4 regions of the Priestia sp. YIM B13491 genome follow, and region 1 is predicted to be linked to each of the others. Evidence: riboswitches for the same ligand, from Rfam matches in the RefSeq annotation. Region 1 holds a riboswitch; each other region holds the start of a gene.

Region 1 (7,498 bases):
TGAAGATAGTTTGCGAAAACTGGGATCAGCAGGTAAACCATTATTTCCATGTGCAATGAAAATTGTAGATGAAAAAGGAAATGAGACCAGCGAAGCAGGAGAAATTATTGTTAAAGGTCCAAATGTTACAAAAGGATATTTAAATAAACCTGAAGCTACTGAAAAAGCAATTCAACAAGGCTGGTTCTATACAGGAGACATCGGGAAAGTGGATGAAGAAGGCTTTCTATATGTGTTAGACAGACGTTCAGACCTTATTATTTCAGGTGGAGAAAATGTATATCCAGCTGAAATTGAAAATGTTTTGTTGAAGCATCCCGCTGTTAAAGAGGCCGGTGTAACGGGAGTAGCTGACGAAAAATGGGGACAAGTGCCAGCTGCATGTGTTGTTGTAAACGAAGACGTTTCAGATGAAGAATTATCTTTACACATTCAACAATTTTTAGCAAAGTACAAACTTCCAAAGTATTTCGTTCGAGTAGAGGAGCTGCCGCGAACGGCTTCTAATAAAATCATACGCCGGAAGCTATCATCGTTCATACAGAAAGGGAGCTAATCGATGATTATAAAAAAAGTACATCTTTATAAAATTGACATGAAGCTTCTTTCTCCTTTTTCAACAAGCTATGGTACAGTGCAGGATCGAGAATTGATTTTGCTTGAAGTAGAAGATGAACAAGGATTTACAGGGTGGGGAGAAGTAGTTGCTTTTTCATCTCCTTGGTATACGGAAGAAACGATTCAGACGTGTTTTCATATGTTAGACGATTTTTTAATTCCCTCGCTTCTTCATCAGCAGCTTCAAAAACCAGAGGATGTTCAAAAGTTATTCAAACCTCTAAAGCGAAATAACATGGCTAAAGCAGCTTTAGACTGTGCTGTATGGGATTTGTATGCAAAGCGGCAGAACAAACCGTTATCTGAAGTAATTGGAGGAGTAAGGTCTGCTGTAGAAGCTGGAGTGGTAGTTGGCTTAAATGATATTTCCATAATGAAAGAACAAATAAAGACTTACATGAAAGATGGCTATAAGCGCTTTAAAGTGAAAATTAAGCCGGGTGCTGACTATGAGCTACTGAAACAAATTCGAGATGAATTTCCAAGCATTCCTCTTATGGCTGATGCCAATTCAGCCTATACGTTAAGCGATAGTGATTCATTGAAGAAACTAGATGAATTGAATTTAATGATGATCGAACAGCCGTTAAGTTCTGATGATATCCTTGATCATCGATTGTTACAAAAGCAAATGCAGACGCCAATTTGCTTAGATGAAAGTATTGTGAGCTATGAAGATGCACGTCATGCAATTGAACAAAGAAGCTGTAAGATTATCAATGTGAAAATCGGTCGAGTTGGCGGAATGTCCGTAGCAAAGCAAATTCATGATTTGTGCGCCCAGTATGGTGTAAGACTTTGGGTTGGCGGAATGTTAGAAGCCGGGATTTCAAGAGCTCATAACATCGCCCTTGCGACATTGCCTTCTTTCACGATACCAGGTGATATTTCTGCGTCATCTCGCTATTGGGAAAAAGATATTATTAAGCCCGAAGTAGAGGTAGAAGCTGGAGTAATAAAGGTGAAGGGAAAACCGGGGATAGGATACGATATCGATAAAAACTTTATCAAAACAATCACAGCATTTGAAAAAGAATACCAATAATTAAAAACCGTTTTTTATGTAAAACGGTTTTTTTTATTGAGGTTGTCAATGTTTAGTAGAAAAATAGGACAAATTTTTTAAAAAGAGCACATTGTTCTATCAAGCGTGTCAAAACATGTTATGATGGAATAGTTTGATGAAAAAAGTCGAAGAGTTTTATCGTAAAAAACAAAATTATTTTTGAAAATAGGTTGATAGTTTTCTAAGTTGTCCTATATAATGTGTTTATAACATAACACAATATGTTGTTTTGAAATCGATAATAAAATACTATATTTTGTGTTTTCCAGTGAAAAAGGTGTCTGATAAAAAGACTTAAAAGGGAATTTGGTGAAAATCCAAAGCTGTCCCCGCAACTGTGAATGCTGATGAAATAAGGAGATCCACTGTGAGTAAACATCATGGGAAGGCCTTAAAGTAAAAAGAAGCATAAGTCAGGAGACCTGCCTTTTTTATGTCGTTTTATCTTCTTCGGGAGGTGAGAGGGTAGAGCGAGGATTGAGAAAAGACTTAGTGTCTTCTTCTATCTTCGTTCTATTCGCTCACCGAGGTACGGTGAGCGATTTTTTATTTTGAAGTGAAGAGAGGAGCCATATTTATGGTGAATACATTAAAGCCTACAATTCTACATGAATTAACTGCATATATTGAACGTTTAAAAAATGAATTTACGCAGCTTGATTTTTCTTTGTATGAGGAAAAGGTTATTCAAACTGTTACAGTAAAGGAAAATATGACGGACGAAAAGGTTGCAAACGTCCTAATTTTAGCAGCCTTAGAGCGTATTTCAATGGAAGAACCAGATTGGACGTACGTAGCGGCAGACGTCTACTTAAACGAACTATATCGAAAAGCAGCGGACAACCGAGGTTATGATAAAAAAGAGAAGTACGGTTCGTTTTATCAGCTTATTCAAGAACTAACAAAAATCGGCATTTATAATAAACAGCTATTAAAAACATATACAGAAGAAGAAATTAATGAAATTGCTTCAGTCATTATTCCTGAACGCGATCGTTTATTTACATACATTGGATTGTTGACATTAGCAGATCGCTATTTAGCGACATCACATGATAAGCGCGTATACGAATTACCGCAAGAACGTTTTCTTATCATTGCTATGACGCTGATGTCTCAAGAAAAGAAAGAAAATCGAACAGCATTAGTAAAAGAAGCGTACTGGGCGCTTTCTAGTCTATATATGACGGTTGCCACACCAACGCTTTCAAACGCAGGAAAGAGCTACGGACAGCTATCTAGCTGCTTTATTGATACGATTGATGACAGCTTACGCGGTATTTATGATAGCAATACAGATTTGGCCACGCTTAGTAAAAATGGAGGCGGAATTGGTGTCTACCTCGGTCATATTAGAAGCCGAGGAAGTGATATAAAAGGTTTTAAAGGCGTATCATCAGGAACAATTCCATGGATGAAACAGCTAAATAATACGGCTGTAAGTGTCGATCAGCTAGGTCAACGACAAGGGGCTATTGCCGTATATTTAGACGTATGGCATAAAGACATCTTTTCATTCTTAGACGCGCGGTTGAACAATGGTGACGAACGCCAGCGCACGCATGATTTATTCACTGGCGTATGTTTGCCAGATTTGTTTATGGAAAAAGTAGAAGCACGTGAAGACTGGCACTTATTCGATCCTCACGAAGTTCGTACGCTGATGGGCTACTCGTTAGAAGATTTTTATGATGAAGAAGAAGGCAGCGGTTCGTTCCGCACTCGTTACGCTGAGTGTGTAAATAATGAACAGCTTTCAAGAGAGACAGTACCTGCTATTGAAATCTTCAAGCGCATTATGCTTTCGCAGCTTGAAACGGGGACGCCTTATATGTTCTATCGTGATACGGTTAACCGAGCTAATCAAAACCGCCACGAGGGCATGATCTACTGCAGCAACTTATGTACAGAAATTACGCAAAACCAAAGCACAACGGTCGTAACAGAGGAAATTACGGAAGACGGAAAAATTATTATTACAAAGAATCCGGGCGATTTTGTTGTATGTAATCTTTCTTCTATCAACTTAGCGAGAGCCGTAACTGAAGATGTGCTTGAACGTTTAATTCCAATTCAAGTACGCATGCTTGATAACGTTATTGAGTTAAATGATTTGCCGGTACTTCAAGCAAAACTAACAAACCAAAAGTACCGCGCAGTAGGGCTTGGCACATTTGGTTGGAACCATTTGCTTGCCTTAAAGAAAATAGCATGGGAAACAGATGAAGCGGTAGCATATTGCGATGAATTGTATGAGCAAATCGCTTACTTAACCGTACAGGCAAGCATGAACTTAGCTAAAGAAAAAGGTGCATATCCATTATTTAAAGGCTCAGATTTTGAGTCAGGCGCTTATTTTGAAACACGTAAATACACAAGCGAAGCGTGGAGTGAACTGCGTAACGAAGTTCAAAACAATGGGATAAGAAATGGCTACTTAATGGCTGTAGCACCTAATTCATCAACATCTATTATCGCGGGTTCTACTGCAAGTATTGATCCGATTTTCCGTAAGTTTTATTCAGAGGAAAAGAAAAACTATAAAATCCCGGTGACGGCACCGGATTTATCACCAGCAACAAACTGGTATTATAAGTCCGTTTATTTAATTGATCAGCACTGGAGCATTAAGCAAAACGCCAAGCGCCAGCGCCATATTGATCAATCCATTTCATTCAACTTATATGTGCAAAATGATATCCGAGCAAAAGAGCTGCTGGATCTTCATATGACGGCATGGAAAGAAAAGTTAAAAACGACCTACTACGTACGTTCAACATCAAGTGAAGTCATTGAAGAATGTGAAAGCTGTCATAGTTAAAAGGAGTGAATAATTGATGACAAGCATGTTAAAACGAGAATTAATGAACGAAACAGCTCCGAACCGTTCGACAGGAATCATCAACGGCAAGAGCTCAAATATTCTAAACTGGGATGACGTCCGATTTTCATGGGCGTTCCCTAAATACAAGCGTATGCTAGCTAACTTCTGGACGCCGTTTGAAATTAATATGGGTCAAGATATTAAGCAGTTCCCTCAGTTAACGGCTGACGAACAAGAGAGTTTTTTTAAAATTATTGGCTTGCTGGCGCTACTGGACAGTATTCAATCAGATTATGCTAGCAAAGTAGCTGACTATGTAACCGATTCTTCGATTAATGCTCTAATGATTATTTTAGCGCAGCAAGAAGTGGTTCATAATCATTCGTATTCATATGTTTTATCAAGTCTTGTACCAAAAGGAAAACAAGATGAAGTATTTGAATACTGGCGCACAGACGAAAAGCTTCGCGCTCGAAATGACTTTATTACAAACGGATATAAAGCATTTAGCGAAGAAGCAACGGTTGAAAACTTTTTGAAGTCTATGGTATATGATGTTATTTTAGAAGGCCTTTTCTTCTATAGCGGATTTGCTTTCTTCTATAATCTTGCTAGAAATCAAAAGATGGTGGCGACATCTACGATGATTAACTATATCAATCGTGATGAACAGCTTCACGTTGGGTTATTTGAAAAGATTTTCAAGGAAGTACTAAATGAAAATCCAGCTTATCGTACGGAAGAGCTAGAAACGTTTGTAGTTGAAACGTTCCAAGAGGCAGCTCGTCTTGAAATTGAATGGGCGGAATCTGTTATCGGAGAAAAATTCGACGGCATCACGATGAAAGAACTGCAGCAGTATATTGAATACATGGCTAATAAACGCTGTAATCAATTAGGCTTCGGTCGAGCTGCTTTCCCAGAAGCACCGATTGAAAATCCTCTTCGTTGGATTATTGCTTATCAAGAGGTAGATTTAGGGAAAACGGATTTCTTTGAACAGAAATCAAGACAATATACAAAAGCATCAGATGCGAATGGATTTGATGATCTATAAACACAAAAGCTGACTAATTTCCTTATTGATTAGTCAGCTTTTTTTAAGTGAATAAGTCCAAGTTCTAACGCACGTGTGGTAATTAAGTCATCAATTTCTTCTGGAATGTTTTCAAGTGTTCCCCATTTATATGTCCATAAATGAGTAAACGATTGTACATAGATTGGAAAGGTTTGTTCATTTGCTTTTATGGCTTCTTCTTTAAAAAAATGAATCAGTTGTTCAGTTTTCATATTAGTCTCCTTTTTTATGATCTTGAAGAGAGAAAAAAGACAACCCAGAGGCTGTCCTTTTGCGGGTTACGCTTCAGTTGGCTTGAACGTTTTACAGTCTGTTTCATAGCTGCTTGCTGCATGTTTTCCGCTATGACTTACCACGTAAATTTCTTCTGCGCTGCAGTGATTTCCATTTTTCCAAAAGTGACAGTTATTTACTTCACAAAGAATGTTTTGTTCCAACGTTAACCCTCCTTTGTATGTGATAGCTATAGTATGGTCAAAATTCAACTAACTTATAAGAAAGGTGGTAGACTTTCATTTTAATTGAGAATTTTTATCAATTAAACATTGACAAAGAGAATCATTCTCAATTAAACTGTGTATATAGTAAAGGATACAAGTTGTTGGCAAATCATTAAATGAATAATTAATTGGGAGGGAACAAACATGTCATCAGTTATGGTTGTAGGAGGAGACAGGTTAAAGCATATTACAGATCGTTTAGCGGGAGAAGGGTTTAATGAAGTCATTCATTTAGATGGCCGTAAAAGCAATATGGTGAAGCGAGAAATACCCGAACATATTGGGTTTGTATTAGTTATTACGGATTTTATTAATCACAATATGGCAAAAGTCATTAAAGAGAAAGCAAAAAAACAAAAAAAACCAATTTATTTCGTCAAACATTCATGGAGTGCTATTCGTAAAGTGATTGAGCAGATTTCATGATTTAATTTTTACTTATTATTGAGAATGAATTTCAATTAGGGTGGTGAGACATAGGTGGAACCGATAAAAGTGCATATAAAGACACTCTCTAACGACCACATCGAACAATTTATTCGATGTCCGTACAAATTTTATCAGCAGCAGCTTCTTTTGAAAAAAACATCTATAGATTGGAAACAGCTCGTTCAAGTAACTGTCCATCAAATCATTAAAACGTACTATAGCAAGCCAGTTGAGTATCGCTCAAACCTCTATGTTTTACAGCTTATTGAAAAATATTGGCGCCTAAAGCCAAATATGTTTTCATCACCCGTTCACTATTACGATGTGTTAGCTAAAGTAAGCGATTATTTACTAAGGTTTTTAGGGGAAAAAGCACATGTGGAACTACCGCTTTTTGTGTTTGAGAAATACAGCGTTTATGTAGAAGAAATTCAAAGCAACCTTTCTCTAACCATTGATTTTGCTGCATGGACAGAGAAATCTTATACGCTAACAAAATTCATTCTAGATGACCATGAAGAAGTGAAAAACGCAATGAAAGACTTTATTATCGTTTTTTCGAAACAAGCTTTTAAAAAGGTTCCTGAACAAATTCGTTTTTATTCATTATTAACTGGAGAAACAACAACTTATCATATTGCCCCAGACGATTATCAAAAAGCCATACTTCAACTACATATTGTCAAAAGTGTGTTAATGGAACCAAAACATTTTCAAAAGAATTATGCATCCAGTGAGTGTGAAAACTGTCCTCTTCAACAAGAATGTGCTGAAGAAAGGGATGTGCGGCCAACACTGCTGGTGTAAAGGAGCGTTATTTACATGAAGGAAATCTTACTAGCTTATGCGAGTATGTCAGGTAACACAGAAGCGATAGCCGATTTGATCGAAGAAGAATTAGTCAAGCATGGATTGCATGTGAAACGAGCAGAAGTATATGACATTGATGCTTCTGACCTTGTATCCGCGGAATCTATTATCTT
Region 2 (7,498 bases), on a different contig from region 1:
GTCAAACAAGGACTTTTAAATTGGGAAAGTGACGTACAAGAGTTGAACGATGCAATGAAGCGTATAAACGTGGTTCATCAAAATTTTGAATCGTTTTTGGCGTGTTGTGAAGATAATTCTTTTGATGTTGTCTACTTTGATCCTATGTTTCAAGAGCAAATTGATGAATCGAATGGAATTAACGGTATTAAAGCAATAGCACTGTATACTACGCTGACGCCAATGGCTATACAAGAAGCAAAAAGAGTAGCCAAACAAAAGATCGTGCTAAAAGATCATTGGAAAAGCAGTCGTTTTGAAGAACATGGATTTACCGTACAAAAACGAAAAACATCAAAATTTCATTACGGGACAATTGATATACAATAATAAACAAAAAAGTAAAATGAATCCCGATCATTGAAAAGACTTCCAAAACCTTTTAGGAATTAAAAAGTTTTGGAAGTTTTTTTTATGAATTTCATCTAAAGTTCATAAAAGTATGATATATTTTTGAACATAAAAATACTTTTGTGTTTAAGCATCCAGCAAAAAAGGAATATCTTGTATAGGTTTCCGCTCGGTGTGACAACCTCAAATAGAAGAAGGAAGGTGCTAACTAAAAAGTCTTCGAATGCCCGTAGGCAGCATAAATGAATAAGCAAATATAGGTAAAAAATTAATAAGTATGTTACAATACCTAGTGAGTTATAACAATGAATTTTACGATATGAAAAGACCATATGGGAAAAGATGAGAAAGGAAAGATACGAATGCCTAGATGGATAAAAAGAATGCTAATTGTATTTATTACAGTATTTACATTTGGGCTTGTCACTCCACCAGAATATTTATACGTTGATGATGCAAAAGCGGACAAGCAACATAAAGCAGGGTATGTAAGAGAAACAACTCCTGTCACAGCTGTTATAGAAGATATTCATTTGCCATATGAAGAACCAAAATATGAAGACGTTTCATCATTTGTTACGTATGCAATGGAATCAGCTGAAAAACAGTCAGTGGAAAAATTCGGAACAAAAATTGGACCTGTCATTGAAGATGAATTTCGTCTAGCAGTGTTACCTAAAATTGAAGAAGTGCTGACCGACATTGGCACTGAACGTGAACAGTCGATTCAGAATCTCGAGATAAGCGAGCACCCTGCTGCTGGCTACGGTGAAAAGATTTTCCATGTATATGACCGGGAAACCGGTCAGGACTTAATACGATTTCATGTACGGCGTGAAAATCCTCCAAAAGATGGATACTGGTTTAATTTTCACTATCATGCGGCTGCAGATAATTTTCAGAAGCATTATGATTTAGGGAAAATTTATTGGAACCGAAACATGCCGCCTAAATGGTTTAGCTGATAATAGACACAACATTCTGCGATTTCGAAATGTTAGCTTTTTTAAGCTAGCATTTTTTTACGTCTAAAACCGTTATGGTCTAAATAAGCTGAAACATTAGCACAATGATAAAAAAATCGTTTATAATGAAGTCAGACTTCTTACCATAGAATAGGGAGAAGGAACGAATAGATGTTGGAGGTAACATAATGAAACAATTTACGGAAGAAAAACAATTTCGCGAACAAATTAAGAACGAAACACTAAGCGTTGGGATTTTTACGACAACGTGGTGTCCTGATTGCAAACGTTTGGATATGTTCATTGATGAAATCGTTGACGAAAATACAGATAAAGCATGGTTTAAAATTGATAAGGATGAGTTTGAAGAACTTTCTGCTGAAAACAATGTAATGGGTATTCCTTCTCTTCTTGTATATAAAAACGGTGAAAAAATTGCACACTTGCACAGTGCAAATGCTAAAACGCCTGAAGCGGTCCGTGAATTTTTAGCAACTCTTTAATTCCTTAAGCTGCGAGAGCATTCTCGCAGCTTTTTTTGTGAGAATGGCTATTTCCATTTTTCCATGAGTGGGGTATACTAGGACAAGTGAATAATCGTAAAGCAATAAGGTCTCAATTTAAAGATTGAGTGAAAAGGGAAGTCTGGTGAAAAACCAGCGCGGTCCCGCCACTGTAAGCGCTCTGTGCGTAAGTCAGGAGACCTGCCTTATTGTTAGCTGTGAAACCTTCGAGGAAGGGTGAAGCAGGGTAATGAACATACATATCAAGTATAGTGAACGGATTCTTTTCCTGCTTATCTTGACGTTACCTGCTTTGCTTTCAATTGAAAGTAAAGCTTTTTTATTTTGAAGCTACCTGCGAGCAGTATACATAGTCAAAGCGGAAAAACGGGATAGCGCTGCTTTTTGCATGATCATTTGCTTTTTCTTTAACGTGGAGGTTTCGTATTCACAATGAACAATATATAGGGGGAGTATTTAGATGAAAAAATGGCTTTCGTATTCCATTATTGCACTGTTAGTCATCGTACTTGCTGCATGCGGTGCAGGCAACCAAAGCAACAGTGATAAAAAAACGAAGCAAGATACGGAACAAACGTCACAAGCTGCATTTCCAGTGAAGGTAAAAGACGCGCGTGATAAAGAAATCACGTTGAAAAAACAGCCTAAGAAAATTGTTTCCTTAATGCCAAGTAATACGGAGATTGTATATGCCCTTGGCCTTGAAAAAGAATTAGTCGGTGTTACAAGCAACGATGATTATCCTAAAAGCGTAAAGAAAAAAGCGCAGGTAGGAGATATGAACGTTAATGCGGAAAAAGTTATTGCTTTAAATCCTGATTTAGTGCTGGCACACGCTTCAAGTATGGGCGTTTCGGATGAAGTATTTAAACAAATTGAAAGTGCGGGTATTCCGGTATTTGTTGTAAAAGATTCAACAACGTTTGATACGGTTTATGATTCTATTACGCAAATCGGTAAATTAACAGGTAAAACAAAAGAAGCTAATCAAACAATTAAAGACATGAAAGAAAAAGTAGCTTCAATTGAGAAAAAAGCAAAAACGATTTCAAAAGAAGATCGTAAAAAAGTATGGATAGAGGTATCAGGAGCTCCTGAGATTTATACAACAGGAAAAGGTACGTTCATGAACGAAATGCTTACTATGATCGGTGCGGATAACGTAGCAGCTAGTGAAAAGGGTTGGGTTAAGTTTTCTGAAGAGCAAGTTGTTAAGTTAAACCCTGACGTTATTATCGCAACGTATGATGCAGACAAAAATGAGATTATGAAGCGTCCCGCTTGGAGCAGCATGACTGCTGTAAAAGAGGGTAACATCGAGAAGGTTGATCAAAACAAAATCAATCGCTTAGGACCTCGTATTGTAGATGGCTTAGAGGACTTAGCAAAAGCAGTATACCCTGAGGTGTACAATAAATAAGAAGAGGGACCATATTCCAGTTCGAATTGAAAAGGGGATTGGTCCCTTTTCACATCTTAAAATTGAAGAACGGCCTGAGCTTTTAATCATGAAAACCGAGACTTCTTATAAAACATACAGCTCAGGGGTTTTAGGAACAGGCATTACGGAAACGGACACCTTTTACAATCGATTTGTTCACAAAGACTATTATTCAGATACTCCTTCTTTGGAGTATGAGCAATATTTGATGAAAGAAAATGTGCGCCATGAGCAAATCGTAGGGTTGATGACAGCCGTTTGGTTAAAAGAAAGAGCGGTTTACTGTTATGAAGGCTACGGAGTAAGAGTAGCTTCCGTGATAACGGCTGGAGTAGGAAATGCAGTAGATATTACAGCTGATGAAGCTGTCCCGTTCTATTCCTCTCCCGGTACAATTAATATGTTTTTTTTCGTGGAAGGTACGCTTACGGATGCTGCGTTTTTACAGCTTTTTATCGCGGCCACAGAAGCCAAAACAAAAACGCTGTCACAGCTGGGTGTCATAGATCCGGCTACAAAGACGATTGCTACGGGAACATCTACGGACAGCATCTCAGTTGCAGCGTCTCAGCAAGGAGCATTATATGAATATGCAGGCTCTATGACCGCTTTAGGGCAAGCGGTAGCCAAGCTGGTGAAAATAAGCTTAGAGCAGGGACTTAAGGGAAAGAGGTGAAGAAATGAGTATTACACAAGCGATAATTGCACACATGACGGCCATGACGATTGCTTTACTAATTGACCGAATTATAGGTGACCCCGAAAATTGGCCGCATCCCGTTCGCTGGTTTGGCAAATGGATTTATTGGATGGATTCCAGATTAAATACAGGTGCAGGAAAACGATTCAAAGGATTGCTTCTTGTGATAAGTATGGCTGTGCTCGCAGGAGTTGTTCCCTTTTTGTTCCTCCATGCTTTGTACGGAGTTCATTTTATAGCAGGTGTTTTAGTAGAGGGCGTAATGATTGCGACTACTATATCCACTCGTTCTTTAAGCGAAGCTGCCTATAAGGTACAAAAGCCGCTTCAGCTAGGAGATATGGAGAAAGCTAGATATGAAGTAAGCATGATTGTGGGACGAGATACAGATCGTTTGTCAGAAGGAGAAATTGCCAGAGCGACGGTAGAGACCGTGGCTGAAAATACAAGTGATGGTATTACAGCTCCGCTTTTTTATGCATTTATAGGAGGAGGAGCCCTAGCATTTTTTTACCGGGCTATTAACACATGTGATTCGATGGTTGGGTACAAAAATGACCGCTACTTTCTGTTCGGCTACTTTAGTGCAAAAACCGATGACGTATTAAACTATATTCCAAGTCGGTTAACTGCAGTGGTGATGACGGCTGTTAATGTAGCAAAAAGCCAGTATTCTCTTGGGCATGTAACGAGTTTGATTAAGCGTGATGCTAAGAAGCATCCAAGTCCAAATAGCGGATACGGGGAAAGCGCAGTGGCGGCTCTGTTAGGTATTCAACTCGGCGGACTTAATACATATAAAGGCATAGAATCTAATCGTGCAAAAATGGGTGAACCACTCATTCCCCTGCAAGCCGGTCATATTGAACAAGCTGTTTTCATTATGAAAAGGACGGTCTATGCTACGTGGTTATTATATTTTTTGTTAGGAGGAGTTATTAGTGCTATTACCTACACATGGAGCTAATCCTACTGTCTTTTTAAAAGCAATAGGGGCCGAGAATTTGTCGCATATAAAAGACTTTAGCGTGAACACAAATCCTTTAGGGGCTCCCCTTGTGCTTCACGAAAAGTGGAACGAATTCAAGGATGCAGCGTTTAGTTATCCTGATCCTCAAGTAACGAAGCTGAAAAATAAACTTGCAGCTCATCATCATGTTTCAGCTGCTCAAGTGTTGCCTACAAATGGTGCCGCTGAAGCGTTTTTCCTTATTGCTTCGTTATTTTCAGGAGAGAAAGCAGGGATTGTACAGCCGACTTTCGTTGAATATGAACAGGCAAGTAAAGCTTATGGATGTGAAGTGACATACATTCCTTTAGCTGAAGAAAATGGCTGGAGCTGGGATATAGAGTTGATTATGAGCATTCTTCCGGACATAAAAGTACTGTGGATTTGCCATCCAAATAATCCAACGGGCGTTATGTATAGTCATGAGGAATGGATGAAAGTAGTAAAAGCTGCTGCTCATCATGGTACATACTTAATGATTGATGAGGCATTTATTGATTTTGTCGAATATCAGCCTTCATTTGATTCTCTTATTCTGGATTATGAACATATCATTGTTGTGCGTTCCATGACAAAGATGTTTAATATTGCCGGGCTTCGTCTTGGCTATATTTTGGCAAATGAAAAAATCATCAGCAAGATGTCTAAAAAGCAGCCTCCTTGGAGTGTAAATGGATTGTCGCAGCAAGTAGGCATGATATGTGTGGATGAAAAAGATTTTGTAAAAGAAACCGTACATTATATTAAACAAGAACGGGAACGGATCTTGAGTCAACTAAAAGAATGGGGGCTTTTGGTTTCTCCTTCTCAGACAAACTATTATCTTTGCAGTGTTCCGTCTTCTATTAAAACGCGCGAATGGCTTGTCTATTTAGCAAGCCATGGCGTGGTAGCTCGTCATACTGAAAACTTCCCATTTTTAAATGGCCGCTATATCCGTTTGGCTGTGAAAACGAAAGAAGAAAATGACTATTTACTTAACGTAATCAAACAAGGACTTGATGAAATATGATCATCTTTATTAGCGGAGGCGTTCGAAGCGGAAAATCACGTGCAGCGGAGAATATGGTTCAAACTTTTTGTACAAAGCGCGCTGTTTATATTGCCACAAGCAGGCAAACAGATAAGGAAATGCAAAAACGCATCCAGCTTCATCAAACAGAACGCCAAGTAGCGAACACGCCTTGGATAACGATCGAACAGTCTGTAGATTTACAAAAAATTCTGCCGAATCTTCAAAGTGATGATGCTATACTTTTGGATTGTGTCACGAACTGGCTTGCCAATGAGCTTTTTTTAACAGAAAAAAGGTGGCAAACAAAAGAAGGGAAACAAGCGGTTTTTCGTCATATGACAGAAACGCTCGATAAGCTGTTTGCGCAGTCTCAGACGGTTGTGCTAGTATCTAATGAACTATTTGAAGCGGGCGTATTAGAAGAGCCCACATATAGTTATATGAAGATGTTAGGGAAATTACATCAGTATATTGTAGAAAAAGCAGATGTGGCTATTTGTGCAGAAGCGGGAATCTATCGTTTTAAAAAAGGAAAGGAATGTGTAGATATATGAAAGAATGGATAGCCATACTACGAATTTCTCTCCAGTTTTTTACGATCTTACCACTGGCTAAAACCGTTCAATGGACTGAAAAAAGAACGGCACGCTCACTTTTTGTGCTGCCGTGGATTGGTATGTTACTAGGCTTGATGTTTTATAGCTTTTTACAGCTGCTTCAGTCTTCACCTATCACTACGATTGTTGGTAGTATTTTAGTTTTGCTTTTACCGCTTATCTTAACGGGCGGTCTTCATTTAGACGGCTGGATGGACGTAAGCGATGCGTATTTTTCTCATCAGTCAAAGGAAAAAAAACTGCAGATTTTAAGTGATCCGCACGTTGGGTCTTTTGCTATTCTTTCTCTTATGGTTCTGCTTCTGCTGCGTTTTAGTGCGATCTATGAATTAGCGTCTCTTTCTTCTTTATCAATTTGGGCATGTTTAGTAGTCTTTACACTTCCAAGAATTGGAGCAGCCTTTTTGTTGATGAGAGATAAGCCCGCTAAAGATACGGGTCTGGCTGCTTATTTTCAAAAAGGAGTCACCAAACGGTCTATTTATGGATTTATCATCATGAGCCTATTCTTAGTTGCTATTTTCGCTGTTTTTATGGACAATAAATTCATTATTCTTTTCTTTGCCGGGTTTTTATGGCTGTGGATACGGTTTTATCGTTCGCAGTTTGGTGGCGTAACAGGAGATGTTATAGGGGCAACCATTGAAGGAGGAGAAACGTTTTTATGGATAATTCTTTGGTTATCACATGTATTCGTCACGGCATGACGCTTGAAAATCAACAGAAAAAATATATAGGGTGGAGTGATCCGCCTTTAAGTACAGAAGGGAAAAATGAATTAAAAGAGCTTTTTCTAGAACCTCAGCTCGTTATTTCCAGTGACTTAAAAAGAGCGCT
Region 3 (7,498 bases), on a different contig from region 1:
TCTTCAGCTGGAGTTTCTAAATTCTCTCCTGATTCTTGTAATCTCGTTTTTAAAATTTCAAGGACTTCTTCATGAACGCCAATGGGACGTCCGTATACGAAGTTTACGTGTGGATATTTTTCCTTAGCTTCATCTATAGCCGCCGGAATATGTATTTTAGAGTGGCCCGCAGGCAAGAGCATAATTGGAATTACAACTACATCTTGTGCTCCTTTTGCCACACATGTATCAATGCCTTGACTTACATTTGGGCGTTCAAATTCTAGAAAACACGTTTCTACTAAAATAGATGCGTCCCAATCATGCTTCATAGTCGAAATAAATTCGCGAATTTGATCGTTCCCTTCAGGATCTCTGCTTCCATGACCGACAAATAAAACTGATTTCATATAATGCCCTCCCATTTTTTAATCTCCACACGGAGCTGGTTCTACTTTTATTTTTGGTGTTATATCTTGATAGTCGAATCCATAAACGTTCTTCACACGCTTAAAGAATTTATGAAACCGCTCATTAGGATGACCTTTTTCTTTATATTCATGGACAATGTTCTCCACTATTTCAACAATGTCGTCAGGCGCTATACCTTCCGCCACAATTTGACCTGAATGCGCATTGCGTCCAACCGTTTTAGCTCCTAAAAATAAATCAAACGCACCTTTTCTATAGACAATGCCGATATCTTCTTGAACAGCGCCATAGCAAGCCATACCGCATCCATTAATACCAAGCTTCAGCTCTTTTGGCATGTCCATTCCCCCGAGGCGTTTTTGTAATTCTTCCGTATGTGGAATAGCATCGCTTTTTTCTCCGTCACAAAAATCACACGCTTTAATTGTGAACACATCTCCGACCGGAGATAGTAAAAAGGAAGCTGCTTGGAGCTTTTTAATAATCACATCTGGCTGAGCCGTTGGGATTTGCAGTTTGATTTGATGGTCAGGTGTATACTCCATCGTACCTTTTTCACCAACAACTTCTGCTAGTGTTGTCATTTGAACAGGCGTGAATTTCTTATTGGCAAGTCCTGGACTAACCGCCACTTCGAAAATAGACTGTACTGGCTGACGTACGACCGCAGAAGTAGGTTCACCTAAAATTGCTTGAAGCGCTTCTTCTGCAAGAGCTCGTGAAGTTGCTGTTTCTTCTGTTTTGGTCTGAATTGCTTCAATAGTCGAAGCTGTTTGCTTTACAGTCTCTTCTTGATCGAGAGCCCATGGTTCTGCTTCTTTTCGAAGTCGCTGATGCGGTCTTAGCGGCTGCTCCGTTTGGTTGAGGGTATATTTTCGCTGATATCCGCGCGGTGTAATCATTAAATCGTCGTAAAAGAACGTAGATGAATTTCCGACAACAACGGTAGTCAGCATGCCAATTTCATGATTTAACATGTCTTTTAAGTTGGTCATTACGACTTCTTCACGGTCACGATAAGCGCTTTTCACAAGACCAACAGGCGTATCAGGGGAACGATACTTTAATAGAATTCTTTGCGCTTCAACAATTTGTCTTGTTCGTCTTCCGCTCTTTGGGTTGTAAAAAGCCACTACAAAATCTGCTTGTGCAGCTGCTTCAATTCTTTTTTCGATTAGCTCCCAAGGCGTAAGGTGGTCACTTAAACTAATTGTACAAGCATCGTGCATCACGGGCGCTCCAAGGAGAGATGCGCATGAATTGATAGCCGAAATGCCAGGAATTACTTCCAGCTCTACGCCCGTTTCTTTTTTCCAGCCTTTTTCAATCAACACTTCATACACAAGGCCTGCCATTCCGTATACTCCCGCATCTCCGCTCGAAATGACAGCTACGGTTTTTCCTGCTTCAGCTTGCTTTACAGCTTCCTGTGCACGGCTTACTTCTTCGGTCATTCCCGTACTAATAATTTGCTGATTCGTTAACAGTCCTTGAATTAATTCCACATAGGTTTTGTAACCGATGATCATATCACTTTCTTGAATGGCTTCTCTTGCTCGCTGTGTAATATGTTCAAAGCTTCCCGGCCCAAATCCAATAACTAAAAGTTTACCTTTCATGCTAGCTCCTCCTTTATGCGTTACTTTTTACTTTGTCAATTCCTTCTATGGAGTCACTGTTTTCCGGAGAAACGAAACCATTTTGATCATATTCATAAATAAGCGATTCCTTTATACTGCAGCCTCCTGCTAAATGTTCTTCGACAATCCGATGAGCCACGGTTTCAGTGACCTGCTTGTACCAATCTCCTGAAGGATAGACGATAGCTACAGGAGCATCTTTGCATCGTCCGTTACAACGTGTACGCGTTGTATGAACCGTTTCATCCAAATCCAGTTCTGTCACTTTATTTCGAATAGCTTGCGTGGCTTCTTCTCCACCTTTTCTCATACAGCTGCTTCCATTACAAATCAATACGTGATGTTTTGTTCCATTTAAGTTCCACGTCGTCACACTCATTCGCTCCTTTACTAAAAAAAGCGCCTCTATCAATGATAGAGGCGCAGAAAAATTCAAACTAAGTTTTTGCACTTCCACCTATATCCCGTAGGGTAAGCTTCGCATTAGAAAAAGGCTGGTTTCCTGACTTCGATTCATCACTTGATTGCGCCTTCCCGAATACAGTGGCATATGCAATCAGCTCATCTTCACAGTGGCGGGTACCGCGCTGGCTTCACACCAGACTTCCCATTTAACGCAATGTGGACATTGCGCACCTTTTTTGCACGATATGTAGTTTTGCGATACGAGAAAAACCCGCTTCGCTAATATGCGAGCGGGTAAAACGTCAGAATAAGAGTGTACACGAATGCCACTTTAAGCCAACGTTTCCCTTCCCGCTCCCCGGAGAAATAGAAACTTCACAATAAAGACAGGTCTCCTGACTTGTGTATCATTCTACTTGAGAACCTTCCCGTGATTTTTCCACAGTGGTTATACTCGTTCGTCCACACTTACAGTTGCGGGGGCAGTACTGGTCTTTCACCAGTTTCCCTATTAAGCCTTCTTGGCATCTTTACTGTTGCTGTTTGATATATATGAACCTTTTAAACTATCAGAATAATAGAAGTAACTACCATATCATAGCGTACATTTTTTTTTATTTCAACTCTATTCTTTTTATAGGATATAAAGAGCCATAAAAAAACAAGAGCAAAAAATCAGCTCTTGTTTTTCTACTTATATAGCTACCAATGTTAAATGAGGATCATTATAATACACGACTTCTGAAAGAACTTTACAGCCATTTGTTTTGGCAAAAGCTTCTCTCGCCTGCTTTTCAGTTTCAAATTCAAACATTTTCATTTCTTTTCCAGCATATACCGTCAGTACCCACATGAAAAGATTCGCCTCCGATTATTGTAGTGATCGCTATATCCACATTATGACGAAACCATTTCCTTTTGAAAACCCATTCTACAAAACTTGTCACAAGAAACTTTTAAAAATTTAAAAACATTTTAACTTCTGTAAATGAACAAAATGTACAAAAGGTTTAAGCAGTATTGTACCTTTTTAAAAAGGTGCTTTTTTAACCAACTGTTGATTCACCAGTAAAAAAATATATAGTATTTATAAAAAAAAAGAAGCCAGACAGCCGGCTTCTTTTTTAAGAAAGGAAAGAACAGACATCACAATCCCGTTCTGTTCTTTCCTTTGCATAAAAATACACTAATTAAATATCCCTTTCTTAAAGCAGAATCATGTTCGACTGAACATAGTAATAGAGAAGCTTATACGTATGATTCAATGAATCTTGATGCGTTCTCTCAAACGCATGAGAAGAATCAATTCCTGGACCAATCAAGCCGTGTACGATATCGTGTCCGGCACGAATAGCAGCAGAAGCATCTGATCCGTAAAACGGATAAATATCTAATTTGTACTGAATATCATGCTGCTTAGCTAGCTCCACTAAATGCTTTCTCAAACCGTAATGATATGGGCCGCTTGAATCTTTTACACAAATAGACACGGTGTATTCATCAGTAGATTGTCCATCTCCCATAGCACCCATATCAACCGCTAAGTATTCTACTGTTTGAGGCGTAATGTTCGAATTTCCTCCGTATCCAATTTCTTCATTATTTGAAATGAGAAAATGCGTAGTGTATGGCAGTTCGATCTGTTCTTCTTGAATTATTTTCATGAGCTGAAGCAATAAAGCTACGCTTGCTTTATCATCGAGATGACGAGATTTAATAAAACCGCTTTTTGTTATTTCTACACGAGGATCAAACGAAACAAAGTCGCCGACTTCAATTCCAAGACTGCGAACATCTTCTGCGCTATGTACTTTTTCATCCAATCGAATTTCTATATTTTCTTGATTCCGCTCAGCTTTCCCTGCATCTTTATACACATGAACAGATGTTTGATGCATAAGGATGGTTCCTTTAAATACTTCTCCTGATGAAGTTTCAATTTCACAATATTCTCCTTCAATAGAATTGTAGCGAAACCCTCCAATCAGGTCGATTTTCAGACGTCCACTCGGTTTGATTTCTTTTACCATAGCACCTAATGTATCGACATGAGCCGTCAGCATGCGGTGGTGATCTGTATCTTTACCGGGAATAGTAGCGACTAAGCCCCCTTTTCGATTGCGATACGTTTGAATATTTAGCTCTTTTACATAGTCTTCGACAAATGAAATTACCTTTTCTGTATTTCCAGAAGGACTGGGAATCGAAACAAGCTTTTTAATTAACTGAACAGTTTCCGTCATTATGACACTTCCTTTGTCTCTCATTTCTTTTATTTTACCATATGTTTCAAAAAAGATAACAGGCAGCTCCAAACAAAAAAGCCGGGCATCTGCCCAGCTTTTTTGTTTTAAGCTATGTTTGATTTCTTTAATTCATTTGTGTAATTTAATGATTTTTGCTTATCAAACTCGCCTTCAGACTTGGACATTACAATAGCAGCTAAAGCATTTCCTACTACGTTAACTGTGGTACGCATCATATCAAGAATGCGGTCAATTCCTGCAATAAATGCCATGCCTTCAAGAGGGAAGCCCATAGATTCAAGTGTAGCAAGTACAACTACAAACGATGCCCCTGGTACACCAGCCATTCCTTTTGAGGTTAACATTAGCACAAGAAGGAGCTGAATTTGGTCCATAATGGAAAGGTCGATGCCGTACATTTGAGCAATAAACAGCGATGCCAGCGCCTGATAAATGGTTGAACCATCTAAATTAAACGTGTAGCCCGTTGGAATAACAAACGATGTAACCGATTTAGAACAGCCGAAGTCTTCCATCTTTTTGATAAGAGACGGTAAAACGGCTTCTGAACTTGCCGTTGTAAAAGCAAGAAGCAGCTCGTCTTTTAACACTTTTATCAGCGTAAACATGCTTGTTCCAGCCATTTTAGCAATAATTCCAAGAACCACAAGCACAAAGAAAATCATGGTGAAGTAAACGGCGAACACTAATTTTCCTAATGGAATAAGTGATCCGACACCAAACTTTATAATATTAACACCAATAAGTGCAAATACACCTACTGGAGCAAACTTCATCACCAAATTAGTTACCCAAAACATTGCATCCAAGACGCCTTCAAAAAAGGCTAAAACAGGTTTTCCTCTCTCTCCAATCGAAGCTACGCCTACACCAAACAGTACGGAAAATAAAATGATTGGTAAAAGATCGCCTTCTGCTACCGATTGAAAGACGTTTGTCGGAACAATATGAAGAAGCTCTTGAGCAATCCCTGTACTTTCAGACGTTTTTGCCGTTGCCTCATATTGAGAAATATCGCTTTTTTCAATATGTCCCATATCAACCCCTGCACCAGGGTGAAATAAGTTCGCGGCAATAATCCCCACTACAATAGCAATGGTTGTAACAATTTCAAAATAAAGAATTGTTTTTCCGCCAAGCTTACCTAATTTTTTGATATCGCCTACTCCTGCGACCGCTACGATTAATGCTGAAATCACAATCGGTACGACAATCATCTTAATTAAATGAATAAATATGTCTCCAATCGGCTGTAAAATAGAAATGGCTGTATCGCTTCCGTAAAAGATAGCACCTACAGCTACGCCTAAAATCAGTCCAATTAGAATCTGAGTTGCTAGACCTAACCTTTTCACTTTCTTGCTCCTTTCGCACAGTTGACTTTCATCCATCGAGCATATGCGGTTCCGCGAACCGTGTATAAATATACATCCTTACAGCACCTTATGTAAACAGTTCTTTACTAAAAGGATGTAAGGCCGCACATGCGAATTTTTAAAACTTACAGTTCTGTTTTATCATATCAAATAATTGTTGTATATTGAGATTTTTTTGCTAAGAATTTTTCTATTTTTGCTATTTCAGCGAATAAATTAAAAAAATAAAATTTTATATTGAAATATGCATTTTAGGTTAGTATAATACGATACATGTTTATTTTTATTATTCGAATATAAAATTCTGAAAATTTTAATTATTCAACACGATAATAAAAAGCATTTATAATTTTGGAGGTTTTAACGTGTCAAACAAAGTTCCTTTTTCATTTATAGTGGTTATTGGCTTTATGCTTTTTGCCCTATTCTTCGGTGCAGGTAATTTAATCTTCCCTGCAATGTTAGGTCAGTCTGCTGGAAGCAATATTTGGTCAGCAAACGCTGGATTTTTAGTAACGGGTGTAGGTCTGCCTCTTCTAGGCGTTCTCGCGTTTGGTTTTTCCGGAAAAGAGGATCTGCAGTCTTTAGCTAGTCGCGTACACCCAGCTTTCGGTATTATCTTTACTACGATTTTATACTTGGCAATCGGACCGCTTTTTGCGATGCCAAGAACGGGAAGCGTTTCGTTCGAAATCGGCGTTAAGCCTTTTTTATCAGAAAATTCAGGGCACCTTCCCCTTATCATTTTCACGGTAATTTTCTTTACTATTACCTGCTTTTTTTCGCTAAATCCTGCGAAAATTGTCGATTTAGTAGGAAAAGTTTTAACACCTATTAAATTAACGTTTATTGGAATATTGGTAGTTGTAGCCGTTGTGAACCCAATTGGAAAATTTGAAGCACCAAGCGAAGCTTATACAACACACTCATTTTTTAAAGGCTTCCAAGAAGGCTACTTAACAATGGATACACTAGCATCATTTGTTTTTGGAATTATTATTATTAATGCAATTAAAGAAAAAGGAGCAAAATCCAACCGACAAATTATCACAATTTGTGCAAAAGCTACGGCTATCGCTGCCGTTATTTTAGCTCTTATTTATAGTGCATTGTCCTATATGGGTGCTTCAAGCGTATCAGAGCTTGGACGTCTTGATAACGGAGGTACGGTTTTGGCTGAAGTATCAAATTACTACTTTGGCTCTTACGGAGGAATTCTTTTAGGTCTGATGATTACCGTTGCTTGTTTAACAACAAGTGTAGGTCTTGTAACATCTTGTTCATCTTTTTTCCATAAGCTGTTTCCAAGTGTTTCTTATAAGTTGATTGCTGTTATTTTATCAGCATTCAGCGCCGTTGTAGCGAACTTTGGTTTAACGGAATTAATCGCTATTTCGGT
Region 4 (7,498 bases), on a different contig from region 1:
TGTTTAACCTAAGAAAAATGCGGTTAAATAGGAGGAGTAGTCCTCAAATCTTCTGTGGAATTTATGCGCTATACATAAGCAATTCAACGATGTTTTACAAAAAAATAAAGTTTTTAACTTGGTTTTTTAGAGAATATTTGTTAACATATCCACTTGTGAGGTCTTAGTAAGAGGAGGATGATGTAAAGAATCCCATATCGGACGCAAGGGCGTAGATGTGTGGAGTGGAAATTTTAAAGGAGGATATTATGTCTGATCAAGGAAATCAAGGAAAGTTTAAAAAATCAATATCGTTACTTGACCTAACGTTAATTGGGATGGGGGCTATTTTTGGTTCCGCCTGGTTATTTGCGGTTAGTAACGTAGCGTCAAAGGCTGGTCCAGCCGGAAGTTTTTCGTGGCTGATTGGCGGAGTCATCATTTTACTTATCGGTTTAGTGTATGCTGAACTTGGAGCAGCGCTGCCGCGTACCGGTGGAATTATCCGTTATCCGGTTTACTCACATGGTCATTTAGTGGGTTACTTAATTTCATTCATTACCATTATTGCTTACACAAGTTTGATTGCCATCGAGGTAACGGCTGTACGTCAGTATGTTGCGTTTTGGCTTCCTGGTCTAACTAAACATGGTTCTGAATCGCCTACTACAGTCGGCTGGTTATTTCAGTTCGCGTTATTAACGCTATTTTTTATCATTAACTACGTAAGTGTAAAAGCATTTGCTAAGTCAAATGTTATTATATCTGTGTTTAAATATGCGGTTCCTCTTACAATTATCGTCGTGTTAGCTTATCACTTTAAATCAGCTAACTTTACAACTGGCGATTTTACTCCGTTTGGTTTTAATGGTATTCAAGCAGCCATTTCAACAGGTGGCGTTATGTTTGCTTACCTAGGACTTCACCCTATTGTTTCTGTAGCCAGTGAAGTTAAAAACCCGCAGCGTAATATTCCAATCGCGCTCATTATCTGTATTGTACTTTCAGCGATTATTTACACAGCACTGCAAGTATTGTTCATTGGTAACATCCCGGCTGATATGCTATCAGGAGGATGGGGAACAATTCAAGAGCAATTCTCTTTACCATTTAAAGATATTGCACTTATTTTAGGCCTTGGCTGGTTAGTAACGCTTGTTATTTTTGATGCTATTTTATCACCAGGCGGTAACGGGAACATCTTCATGAATACAACTTCTCGTTTAGTTTATGCTTGGTCTCGTAATGGAACATTATTTAAACGTTTCTCAAAAGTAGATAAGAAAACAGGAATTCCACGTGCGTCACTATGGCTATCATTTGGAATGTCCGTATTCTGGACACTGCCATTTCCTTCTTGGGAAGCGTTAGTAAACGTATGTTCAGTGGCACTTATTCTGTCTTATGCGATTGCGCCAATTTCAGCTGCTGCATTCAGAGTAAATGCAAAAGACCTTAAAAAACCTTTTAAATTAAAAGGCATGAGCGTTATTGCTCCTGTTTCATTTATTTTCTGTTCATACATCGTATATTGGTCAGGGTGGACGACAATTTCTTGGCTGCTAGGATCACAGCTTCTAATGGTTGTTATCTACGTAGCGTTTAAGAGATACGTACCAACTGACGTTGTAAAATTTGCACAGCAGCTTAAATCTGCTTGGTGGCTAGTTGCTTATTATATTATTATGCTTGTTATCTCTTATCTAGGTTCATTTGGTGGAGGACAAGGTGTGCTAAGCAACCCGCTTGACTTAATTTTAATTGCTCTTGTTTCACTCGGTATTTTCTACTGGGCGAAATACACAGGTTTACCAAAAGCAGTTATCGATACAGATGATTAATAAAAAACACGGCATGAATTCATGCCGTGTTTTTTATTTGTAGAGTACTTACTCTATTTATTTATCAAACAGCCATGTTTTTAAAATAGCAGCATACTCACGAAAGTAGGCTTGAAGTTTAATTGAATTTGGTGTTTTTGCACCTAAAGGATAAACGTCAAAGCCTTGACGTTTGGCAATAATAGAGGCGCGAAATAAATGAAAATCACTGCTAACAAGCACGACTTTTTTGTGTTGAATATCAACTTTCTGTTTAGTAAAAGTGAAATTCTCAAAAGTAGAAGTTGACTGATCTTCTTTTATAATTCGATTCTTTTTAATTCCTTCTTTTCGCAGAAAACGATAGGCTGCTTCTGCTTCAGAAATTTCTTCATCAGATCCTTTTCCGCCCGTTACGATAACTTTTGTCTGTTGATTTGCTTGTAAATAAGATAAAGCCGTCTTTACTCGTTCTTTTAAACTAGGAGACATTTGATCACCATCTACTTTAGAACCTAAAACGAGCACATAATCCGCGTTTTGTGGAACAGACTTGTGAGCAGTTTGATACATACAAAAAGATATGATTGCTATATAAAGAACAAACACGCTGATAAAGACATAAATGATTTTTTTCTTCAACTGTGAGCACCTTCCTAGCTATTCCATAAGATGTTTGGAAAATAATTGTTATTATAGCATACGAGACCCAAATAAGTATAAACACAGTAATATATAATAATAGAAGAAAATCGTTATTGTGAATGGTTATAAAATTCGTTACAATAAAGAATAAATAATTTTAAAAGTGCCTCTAAGGAGGATAATAGGGAAATCGGTGTAAATCCGGTGCAGCCCCCGCTACTGTAAATGTGGATGAACCTGCAAAGACCCACTAGTCAAACTAGGAAGGGTGCAGAAGTAAAATGAAGCATAAGCCAGGAGACCTGCTTTTAAAAACCCCTTATTTTTCGGTGGGAGAAATAAGTCAAGACAATGTGTTAATGAGCGCATGACCAAACCTTGACTTTTACAGTTAAGGTTTTTTTATGTGGTAGGGAGTGGAAAAAGTGAAAAAAGGAAAACCGCTTATGATTCAAGGAACGCACTCAGACGCTGGAAAAAGCATGATTGCTACAGCATTTTGCCGTATTTTTAAAGAAGACGGCTATCAAACTGCACCGTTTAAATCGCAAAATATGGCGCTTAATTCATACATTACAATGGATGGAAAAGAAATTGGCAGAGCGCAAGGAATTCAAGCAGAAGCGGCTGGAGTAGAAGCAACAACCAATATGAACCCTATTTTAATTAAACCAACTCGTGATCATGAATCTCAAATAGTTGTTCATGGAAAACCGCTACGTAATATGTTTGCTTTTCAGTATCGGCAAGAATTTTTTAATGAAGGTTTGAACGTTATCACGGAAGCTTATAAAGAGCTTGCCAATCATTATGATCGAATTGTGATTGAAGGCGCTGGAAGTCCTGCTGAAGTCAATTTGAACGATCGGGAACTCGTAAATATGCGCGTTGCAAAAATAGCAGAAGCGCCTGTTGTGTTAGTAGGAGATATTGATAAAGGTGGCGTTTTCGCGAGCCTAGTCGGTACCCTTCAATTGCTTCCAGATGAACACAAGTCTAGAGTTATCGGGGTGTTAATTAACAAATTTCGAGGAGATTTAGAACTTTTAAAACCAGGGTTAAAGTGGTTTGAAGAATACACGGGTGTTCCGGTGCTAGGAGTTATTCCTTATATGAACAACGTGGAAATTGATGCGGAAGATTCGTTATCACTTAGAAATTACTCAACGCTTGTGAATCCGTTAAAAGAAATTGATATTGCGGTCATCTCGTACCCGCGCATCTCAAATTTTACAGACATCGATCCTTTAAGCTTAGAAGAAGACTGTCACGTGAGGCTTGTAACCAAGCCGTCGCAATTAGGTACGCCTGATTTAATTGTTTTGCCAGGAAGCAAAAATACGATTGAAGATGCTCAGTTTTTACAAGAAAGCGGCCTGGCTCTAGCCATTAATCAAGTCTTGAACACAACGAACGTTCACGTCATTGGCATCTGCGGAGGATATCAAATGCTAGGGGAGACAATTACAGACCCTGATGCAGTAGAATCTCGGATTGAATCCATTAAAGGGCTGGGCTTGCTTCCAGTGGAAACCGTTATGACAACCAGCAAAAAAACAGAAAGAGTTTCTGGGTATGTCCAGTTAGAAAATGAAAGAGTTTTGATTGAAGGCTACGAAATTCATATGGGAAAGACAGTTTCTAAGAGCACCACGAAAGCTTTTGCAGTGGTAGAGCATGAAAAAGAAGGAACGGTTAAAGACAACGTTATTGGCACGTATGTTCATGATGTGTTTCATAACGATTCTTTGCGCAGAGCTTTGCTTAATCAAATTCGCAAACATAAAAAATTGCCGCCTATTACGGACACATTCAACAGTCGCCTGCAAAAAGAGGAGTCTTTTTCAAAAGCAGCAGCATATGTGAGAGAAGCCGTAGATATGGAAAAGCTATATGAGTTAATAGACAACTATAAAAGCCCGGAGCAAACACAAAAAGTATAGCTTGTAGAGGCTTTCGCTTGTTTTTTTACCGAGAACTTTAGTACGCTATTCTATGTTGCCTAAGTTCAACAGTCTAGCACTCGTAACAAAGAAAAGATGATTGTTTCCAACTTAATGCATGGTGGAAGCATGGTTTATGGACAGGAAAATGAATGGTTAATGTAATGTAAAACATCACGCCTCGTTTCCTAGAGGAGCTGAACGTATTGATTTTTAAACGTATTTTTTTAAACAAAGCATCTATTTTATACATAGTCAGTTTATTTATTGTATGTACTTCGGTAATTATGGCCGTATTTATTGGTACAGTTTCGTTAACCGTAGGAGATACAATCAAAATTATTCTTGGTCACCTTACCGGGCTATCCTTATATCACGGTCCGGAAAACATGGATTTAATCATTTGGCAAATTCGTTTTCCAAGAGTACTGGTGGCATTTTTAGTAGGAGCTTCGCTTTCAATAGCAGGGGCTGCCTTTCAAGGGCTATTAAGAAACTCGCTTGCTGATCCTTATACGATCGGGGTTTCCTCAGGTGCAACCCTTGGCTCTGTCATGGCAATTTATTTTCATTGGAGTATTTTTGGTTTGTCTATCTTCACGCTGCCTGTAGTCGGCATTGTATCTGGTTTTATTACTCTTCTTTTAGTTTTTGGTATTACGAAACTCGCAAGCGGCAATTTGGCCAATGAAACCATCATCTTAGCGGGGATTATTTTATCATCCTTTATGAGCGCACTTATTTCATTAATTGTGGCTCTTTCTCCCGAAGAAGATGTAAGGCAGGTTTTATATTGGCTAATGGGAAGCGTATCAATGAGAGGATGGTCTCATATTCAAATTTTAGGGCCGTTCTTTTTGATCGGTACAATTATGCTGTTGTTACATGTAAAAGAGCTGAACGGCTTAGCATTTGGCGATCAATCCGCTCAGTTTATGGGAATAGACGTAAAGAAGAAAAAAAGAATGATTTTAATAGGTGCATCCGTATTAACAGGAGCTGCGGTATCAGTATCTGGGGCAATTGGATTTGTTGGCTTAGTTATCCCCCACGTAGTGCGTCTCGTAGCGGGAGCTAATCATAAGCATGTACTGCCGCTTTCTATTTTAATTGGAGGAAGTTATTTGGTTTTAGCAGATTTATTGGCACGAACGATATTAGAACCTCGTGAACTGCCTATTGGAGTCGTAACCGCCTTAATTGGTTCGCCGATTTTTACCCTGCTCCTTGTAAAAGAACGTATGCGGAAGAGAGGAATATCATGATTGAACTATATAATGTGACAGGAGGATACGATAAGCAGCAGCCGACCGTTCGTGACATCACGTTCACCGTAGACAAAGGTTCTTTTGTCGCTTTACTAGGACCAAATGGAAGCGGGAAAACAACGCTTATTCGCTTAATTATGAATGTATTAACCATTCAATCAGGAGAAGTGAAGGTGGAAGGAAAGTCAGTGAAGGCTTATTCACCAAAACAACTGGCGCAAAAAGTTGCAGTCATGACGCAAGAAAATCAAATTGGGCTAGAATTTACGGTTCAAGAAATTGTTTCACTTGGACGTTACCCTTATCAGGCAAAAGGATTGTTTAGCACTGTATCAGCACAGGATGAAGAAGTGGTGGAAAGTGTGATGAAATTAACAAACGTCTGGCACTATAGAAATCATACTTTTCAATCGTTAAGCGGTGGAGAAAAACAGCGGGTTTTACTGGCTAAAGCACTAGCCCAAGAACCTGACTACTTACTTCTTGATGAACCAACGAATCACTTAGATGTAAAACATACAATGGAACTGCTTCAGCTGTTAAAAACTTTACAGCAGGAAATGAGCTTAACGGTCCTGGCCATCTTGCATGATCTCAACATCGCCTCGCTGTTTGCAGATAATGCCGTGTTACTGAAAGATGGAAGAGTAGAAGAAACCGGGATGGATGCCATTTTTCAGGATGCAGCTACGTTAAAAAGAGTATATGGCGTTGATTTGCACGTATTTCACCATCCCGCTGTGAATAAGCAACAAATTGCTTTTGTGCCGCCGTATCAATATCCAGAGACGGACTTCGATGAGTTGTATCAGTTGCAAAAGGAACCGGGCAAGCTATGTTTATCCTTTATTCGTCCTTTGAGAACTCTTTCACTGGGTTCCAATGAAACAGGTCTAGACTGGTGTCAAGAAATTGTTCAACAGCAAAGCAGTGCTAACGCGGCGTGGAAATCTGCGTCTTTATCTAGTCATGAAGTTCGCTTAAAAGACGATAAAGGTTACTCGTGGCTGACTGTACTGACACATGGACAAAAAGAGAATGAAATGAATATTGTTCTACTAACAAATACACCGCTTTCGGACGCGAACTTACTTCATGCTGCGATGAAGGTAATTGAATACCGGGCTTTCTTAGGAAAAACAGGCCGTATTGTTGTAGCATCATCTCATCATAAAGAAGAAAATCAAGAAGAAATTTCAGCGTTCTTAATGGAACGCCTACAGAAAGAATTACAACTATTTATGGAAACAAAAATGACCGACAATTGCTTTAAATAAGCAGTAGCGGTCATTTTTTATTCTTCGGAGTGATCAGGCTTTTCTGTTTCACCTCCTGAACTCATCGTTGTCTCAGTTGTATGTTCATCAATCTTTTTTTCTTTTAGCTTAACAGAGAATAAGTCTTTGACTTCTTCATCCACTTGATCAGAGTCAGCGCTGTAAGTTGTACCAATGTTTAAGTGGCCGGTCAAATCTTTAATTCCTAGCTGGCCAAAATTATTACTAAGGTCAATTTTGTCTAACAATACTTTTTCCACCATAATTTTTTCAACAACAATGGACTGCTTTGGCTGAGTTACTTCATCAATCTTTTTGTCAAGAGTTTTCACCATCTCATATAAAGCTGTATTGGACGATTCTTCCTTTAACGCAGAGAGCTGATTTTGAATGTCTTCGAAATTAGGAGCTGACTGCATAGTCGAAAGTAAATGAGCTGTTTGCTCGTGCAGTTGAGACAATGATTGAATAAGATGAGCTGATTCATGTAATTGCTGATGAAGCTCTTCTATTTTAGGAATCGCGTCGGTTAAACGCGTCACTTGATCAATAATTCCCTGCAGGTT

What was found. A riboswitch is a leader RNA that binds a small molecule or an ion and turns the genes downstream of it on or off. The one in region 1 is predicted to bind cobalamin.
Region 2: linked by a shared signal. The riboswitch ahead of ACFX4E_RS15660 (ABC transporter substrate-binding protein) and the one ahead of ACFX4E_RS00075 (ribonucleoside-diphosphate reductase subunit alpha) in region 1 are both predicted to bind cobalamin.
Region 3: linked by a shared signal. The riboswitch ahead of ACFX4E_RS21075 ((2Fe-2S) ferredoxin domain-containing protein) and the one ahead of ACFX4E_RS00075 (ribonucleoside-diphosphate reductase subunit alpha) in region 1 are both predicted to bind cobalamin.
Region 4: linked by a shared signal. The riboswitch ahead of ACFX4E_RS11660 (cobyric acid synthase) and the one ahead of ACFX4E_RS00075 (ribonucleoside-diphosphate reductase subunit alpha) in region 1 are both predicted to bind cobalamin.

Annotation. Positions count from the first base shown of each region.
Region 1 covers NZ_JBHZOR010000001.1:16,261-23,758, forward strand. The annotation lists gene ACFX4E_RS00065 (o-succinylbenzoate--CoA ligase) at 1-556, shown strand, start outside; gene menC (o-succinylbenzoate synthase) at 560-1,663, shown strand; cobalamin riboswitch at 1,943-2,128, shown strand; gene ACFX4E_RS00075 (ribonucleoside-diphosphate reductase subunit alpha) at 2,262-4,505, shown strand; gene ACFX4E_RS00080 (ribonucleotide-diphosphate reductase subunit beta) at 4,522-5,565, shown strand; gene ACFX4E_RS00085 (hypothetical protein) at 5,595-5,798, opposite strand; gene ACFX4E_RS00090 (DUF1540 domain-containing protein) at 5,865-6,023, opposite strand; gene ACFX4E_RS00095 (DUF2325 domain-containing protein) at 6,231-6,512, shown strand; gene ACFX4E_RS00100 (hypothetical protein) at 6,567-7,322, shown strand; gene ACFX4E_RS00105 (flavodoxin) at 7,338-7,498, shown strand, end outside.
Region 2 covers NZ_JBHZOR010000004.1:135,861-143,358, forward strand. The annotation lists gene ACFX4E_RS15645 (class I SAM-dependent methyltransferase) at 1-369, shown strand, start outside; gene ACFX4E_RS15650 (YpjP family protein) at 753-1,355, shown strand; gene ACFX4E_RS15655 (thioredoxin family protein) at 1,544-1,858, shown strand; cobalamin riboswitch at 1,949-2,081, shown strand; gene ACFX4E_RS15660 (ABC transporter substrate-binding protein) at 2,340-3,299, shown strand; gene ACFX4E_RS15665 (adenosylcobinamide amidohydrolase) at 3,388-3,996, shown strand; gene cbiB (adenosylcobinamide-phosphate synthase CbiB) at 4,001-4,987, shown strand; gene cobD (threonine-phosphate decarboxylase CobD) at 4,962-6,041, shown strand; gene ACFX4E_RS15680 (bifunctional adenosylcobinamide kinase/adenosylcobinamide-phosphate guanylyltransferase) at 6,038-6,598, shown strand; gene cobS (adenosylcobinamide-GDP ribazoletransferase) at 6,595-7,368, shown strand; gene ACFX4E_RS15690 (histidine phosphatase family protein) at 7,326-7,498, shown strand, end outside.
Region 3 covers NZ_JBHZOR010000006.1:126,279-133,776, forward strand. The annotation lists gene ACFX4E_RS21065 (sirohydrochlorin chelatase) at 1-389, opposite strand, end outside; gene cobJ (precorrin-3B C(17)-methyltransferase) at 408-2,030, opposite strand; gene ACFX4E_RS21075 ((2Fe-2S) ferredoxin domain-containing protein) at 2,044-2,424, opposite strand; cobalamin riboswitch at 2,527-2,706, opposite strand; cobalamin riboswitch at 2,825-3,003, opposite strand; gene ACFX4E_RS21080 (hypothetical protein) at 3,151-3,309, opposite strand; gene ACFX4E_RS21085 (M42 family metallopeptidase) at 3,662-4,699, opposite strand; gene ACFX4E_RS21090 (cation:dicarboxylate symporter family transporter) at 4,807-6,078, opposite strand; gene brnQ (branched-chain amino acid transport system II carrier protein) at 6,465-7,498, shown strand, end outside.
Region 4 covers NZ_JBHZOR010000003.1:156,738-164,235, reverse strand. The annotation lists gene ACFX4E_RS11670 (APC family permease) at 249-1,820, shown strand; gene ACFX4E_RS11665 (YdcF family protein) at 1,878-2,441, opposite strand; cobalamin riboswitch at 2,589-2,768, shown strand; gene ACFX4E_RS11660 (cobyric acid synthase) at 2,861-4,387, shown strand; gene ACFX4E_RS11655 (FecCD family ABC transporter permease) at 4,594-5,652, shown strand; gene ACFX4E_RS11650 (ABC transporter ATP-binding protein) at 5,649-6,932, shown strand; gene ACFX4E_RS11645 (hypothetical protein) at 6,950-7,498, opposite strand, start outside.